Regions from separate parts of the Variovorax sp. DAIF25 genome, predicted to be linked through region 2. Evidence: predicted binding sites of a transcription regulator. Region 2 holds the regulator's gene; the other holds the start of a gene.

Region 1 (2,198 bases), 1.1 Mb from region 2:
CCCAGGCCGATGCCGCAGGCGGCGAGCGTCTCGGCGCGGCCGGTGAAGCGCGGCGCGTGATGGCGGCCCATGTCCTTGCGCGCCAGGGTATAGAGCAGCACCGCCAGCAGGATCGCGGGCAGCGCGCGGCGCAGGAAATCGCCCGGAAACTGGGTGACGCCCCAGGCGCCGGCCAGCGCGCCGCAGAAACCGGCCAGCGCGGCCGGCCACAGCGCGCCCCAGCGCATCTGCACGCGCTGGCTGAACTGCGCCGCCGAAGCGGCCGTGCCCCAGATCGACGCGCTCTTGTTGGTGCCCAGCAACGTGGCCGGTGGCGCGCCGGGAAAGGCCGCGAACAGCGCCGGCACCAGGATCAGTCCACCCCCACCCACGATCGCATCCACGAACCCCGCGAGCAGCGAGGCCGCGGTCATCAGCCACATTTCCATGGCCGCGATTGTCGCACCGGAATCGCTATCAAAAGAGTAGCTATACACAGAGCTACCGCCGGCCGTTCCGCCGCTTTTCACGACAAGGATTCGGGGCACCGATGCGACAGCGACAGGCAAAAAAAAAGCGCCGACCAGCGGCGCTTTTCAATCTGTGAACCAGGCTCTCGAATGTAGCCTTTTGGATGATTGTTCTTGTCGATCGGGAATTTGTCTCCTCGGCCCTCGGCAGCACGAGCAGGGCCCGTTCGCGAGTGGCTGGACTTTAGGGGGTGCACCGCCGCAGTGCATTGGGAATTACCCGCTTTGCCTTACTTTCGCGCACGGCGTAGCAAACCAAAGTGTTTCATGCGGTTAACGATGGTGGCACGACTTGTGCACAGAGTCCGGACCACCACTCCAAGAAGAGACCGCCGCCATGGCCCTGGTACCGCAAGCCTCCATCAGCGCCGCGGACACCGCGTGGATGATGACCTCCACGGTGCTGGTGCTGCTGATGACGCTGCCGGGCATCGCCCTCTTCTATGCCGGCATGGTGCGGCGCAAGAACGTGCTCGCCACCATGGCCTGCGTGGTCGCCATCGCCGCGGTGGTGTCGCTGACCTGGTTCGCGCTCGGCTACTCGCTGGCCTTCACGCCCGGCTGGCCCTGGCTCGGCGGCACCGGGCGCTTCTGGTTCGCGGGCTTCGATTACCTGAAGGACGCCGGCACGCTGACCGTGAGCCACGTGGCGCCCAACGTGCCCGAGACGGTCTACGCGATGTTCCAGCTGAGCTTCGCGATCATCACCACCGCGCTGGTGCTCGGCGCCTTCGTCGAGCGCATGCGTTTCTCGGCCGTGCTGTGGTTCGCGCTGCTGTGGAGCGTGCTGGTCTATGCGCCGATCGCGCACTGGGTCTGGGAGCCCGGCGGCTGGCTCGCGCAGATGGGCGCGCTCGACTTCGCGGGCGGCTCGGTAGTGCACGTCAACGCGGGCGTGGCGGGGCTGGTCTGCGCCTATGCGCTGGGCCCGCGCCGCGGCTATGGCCGCGAGCCCTTCGAGCCCTACAACCTGGCCTTCACCATGACCGGCGCCAGCCTGCTGTGGGTGGGCTGGTTCGGCTTCAATGCGGGCTCGGCGGTGGCGGCCGACGGGCGCGCGGGCCTCGCGATGCTGGTCACGCACGTGGCGGCCGCCGCGGGCGCCGCGAGCTGGATGATCGCCGAGTGGACGGTGCGCCGCAGCCCCTCGCTGCTGGGCCTGTGCTCGGGCCTGGTCGCGGGGCTGGTGGCGATCACGCCGGCCGCGGGCTTCGTCACGCCGCCCTCGGCGCTGGCCATCGGCGCCATCGCCGGCCTGGCCTGCTACTGGGGCGCCACCGGCCTCAAGCGCCTGCTGGGCGCGGACGATTCGCTCGACGTGTTCGGCGTGCACGGCATCGGCGGCATCGTGGGCGCGCTGCTCACGGGCGTGTTCGCCGACAAGGCCATCTCGGGCGCCAGCGGCAACGTGCTGACGCAGGCGATCGCGGTCGGCGGCGTGGCGGTCTACAGCGCGGCCGGCACCGCGATCGTGCTGTTCCTGGTGCGCGTGCTGGTGGGGCTGCGCGTCGATCCCGACAGCGAGGTGCAGGGGCTCGACCTGGCCCAGCACCGCGAACACATCGGAGGCTGAACCGCGATGGATGGCCACGTCCTGTCCGAGAGCGAGCGCATCGCGCTCGCGGCGCGCCTGCACGTGGCCCTGCGCCGCAAGCACGGCCGCGTGACCGACACCGAGTGGATGGCCGT
Region 2 (2,198 bases):
GAGCGTGCGCTGGGCGCGGCGCGCGAGCTGGATGCGGGTGTCGAAGGCGAAGTCGCCGCCGGGCATGAGGCGAAAGCCGCTGAGGTCGGGGTCGGGCTGTGCGGCCAGCGCGATGCGCCCGAGCGCAGTGTCCTTCGACACGGCGATGGCCTTGGTGGGCGTGCGCGGGGCCTCGTCGGGCAGCGAGGCGCAACCGGCGGCCAACAGCGCGGCCGCGATGGCGAACACCCAGGGCCCACAGCGCGACAGCAGGCGTCGGGCCATCGGCGGCTTTCTACAGGGCCTTGCGCAGGTTGGCGGGCGCGATGCGCAGCGCCTCGCGGTACTTGGCGACGGTGCGGCGCGCGCACTCGATGCCCTGCTCCTTGAGCATCTCGGAGATCTGGCTGTCCGACAGCGGCTTCTTCACGCTCTCCGAACCGACGAACTGCTTGATCAGCGCGCGCACCGCGGTGCTCGAGGCATTGCCGCCGGTCTCGGTGCCCAGCGCCGAGCCGAAGAAGTACTTGAGCTCGACCGTGCCGAAGGGCGTGGACATGTACTTCGCGGTGGTCACGCGCGAGATGGTGGATTCGTGCAGCCCGAGCTCGTCGGCGATCTCGCGCAGCACCAGCGGGCGCATCGCGAGCTCGCCGTGCACGAAGTAGCTCTTCTGCCGCTCGACGATGGCGTTGCTCACGCGCAGGATGGTGTCGAAGCGCTGCTGGATGTTCTTGATGAACCAGCGCGCCTCCTGCAGCCGCTGCGACAGCGCCTGGCTGCCCTCGCCCTTGTGCGACTTGAGCGCGCCGGCATAGATGTCGTGCACGCGCAGCCGCGGCATCACCTCGGGGTTGAGCATGACGCGGAACTTCACGTTGGTGCCGCGGCCGGTCTTGGTGACGATCACGTCGGGAATGACGATGTTGCGCTCGACATCGACGAAGCGGCGGCCCGGCTTGGGTTCGAGCCGCGCGATGACCTGCAGCGCCGAGCGCACCAGTTCCTCGTTGGTACGCGTGAGCGTGGCGAGGCGCTTGAAGTCGCGCCGCGCGAGCAGCTCCATCGGCTGCTTGCAGATGGCGAGCGCGGTCTTGCGCACCAGCTCCTCGTCCTCGGTTTCGTCTTCGTCGGCCAGCGCGCGCAGCTGGATCGCGAGGCATTCGCCGAGGTCGCGCGCGCCCACGCCCGCGGGCTCCAGGCTCTGCAGCAAGCCCAGCGCGACCTGGAAGTGGTGCACCAGTTCGTCGAACTGGTCGTTGTCGTCGCCCGCGAGGCCCGAGGCCAGCGCCGGCAGCGAATCCTCGAGGTAGCCGTCGTCGTTGAGCGACTCGATCAAAAAGCGCAGCGCGGCGCTGTCGTTCTCGTTGAGCCGCAGGCTCAGCGCCTGGCGGTGCAGGAAGGACTGCAGCGATTCCTGGCTGCGCGCGAGCTCGGTGGCATCGGCGCGCTCGTCGTCGCCGGTGCTGCTGTTGTTGCGCGCGGGCGCGTCGCTGCCCCATTCGCTGTCGTCGGGCGCCATGTCGACGGTGCCGTCGCCTTCCCAGTCGGGCTCGCGCTCGGGCGAGTCGAGGGCCGGCTCGGCCTCGGACGACGAGGCGGTCTCGGTGGACGTGGTCGAGGTCGAAGGCGCGGCGCTCGCGTAGTCGCTCTCGGCTTCGCGCTCGGTGTCCTCGCGCGGCGCGGGCGTGTCGGCGGCGTCGAGGCCGAACTCCTCGCGCGCGGCTTCCTCGGCGGTGCGCTCGAGGAAGGGGTTCTCGTCGAGCATCTGCTCGACCTCCTGGCTCAGTTCGAGCGTGGAGAGCTGCAGCAGCCGGATCGACTGCTGCAGCTGAGGCGTCAGCGCGAGATGCTGCGAAACGCGCAGCGACAAGCCTTGTTTCATGCCCTCAGGAAATGACTTGCACGAGGGTCATCACATGCGGAAGTGCTCGCCCAGGTAGACCCGGCGCACTTCGGCGTTGTCGACGATCTCCGAGGGCGTGCCCTGTGCCAGCACATGGCCGTCGCTGATGATGAAGGCGTGGTCGCAGATGCCCAGCGTCTCGCGCACGTTGTGGTCGGTGATCAGCACGCCGATGCCGCGTTCCTTCAGGAAGCTGATGATGCGCTGGATCTCGATCACCGCGATCGGGTCGATGCCGGCGAAGGGCTCGTCGAGCAGGATGAAGCGCGGCTGGGTGGCCAGCGCGCGCGCGATCTCGACGCGGCGGCGTTCG

Evidence for each region. The regulator sigma-54, encoded in region 2, starts transcription at its own class of promoters, with help from an activator protein. The targets are predictions, from matches to a motif close to TGGCANGNAANCTGCTTT.
Region 1: a site for sigma-54 is predicted at 793-810, ahead of R0232_RS32440 (ammonium transporter). Genes of this name have one in related genera too.

What each region holds. Positions count from the first base shown of each region.
Region 1 is NZ_CP136636.1:7,018,778-7,020,975, forward strand. It holds gene R0232_RS32435 (sulfite exporter TauE/SafE family protein) at 1-428, opposite strand, end outside; gene R0232_RS32440 (ammonium transporter) at 847-2,082, shown strand; gene R0232_RS32445 (hypothetical protein) at 2,089-2,198, shown strand, end outside.
Region 2 is NZ_CP136636.1:753,782-755,979, reverse strand. It holds gene R0232_RS03545 (phospholipase D family protein) at 1-264, opposite strand, end outside; gene R0232_RS03540 (RNA polymerase factor sigma-54) at 275-1,864, opposite strand; gene lptB (LPS export ABC transporter ATP-binding protein) at 1,895-2,198, opposite strand, start outside.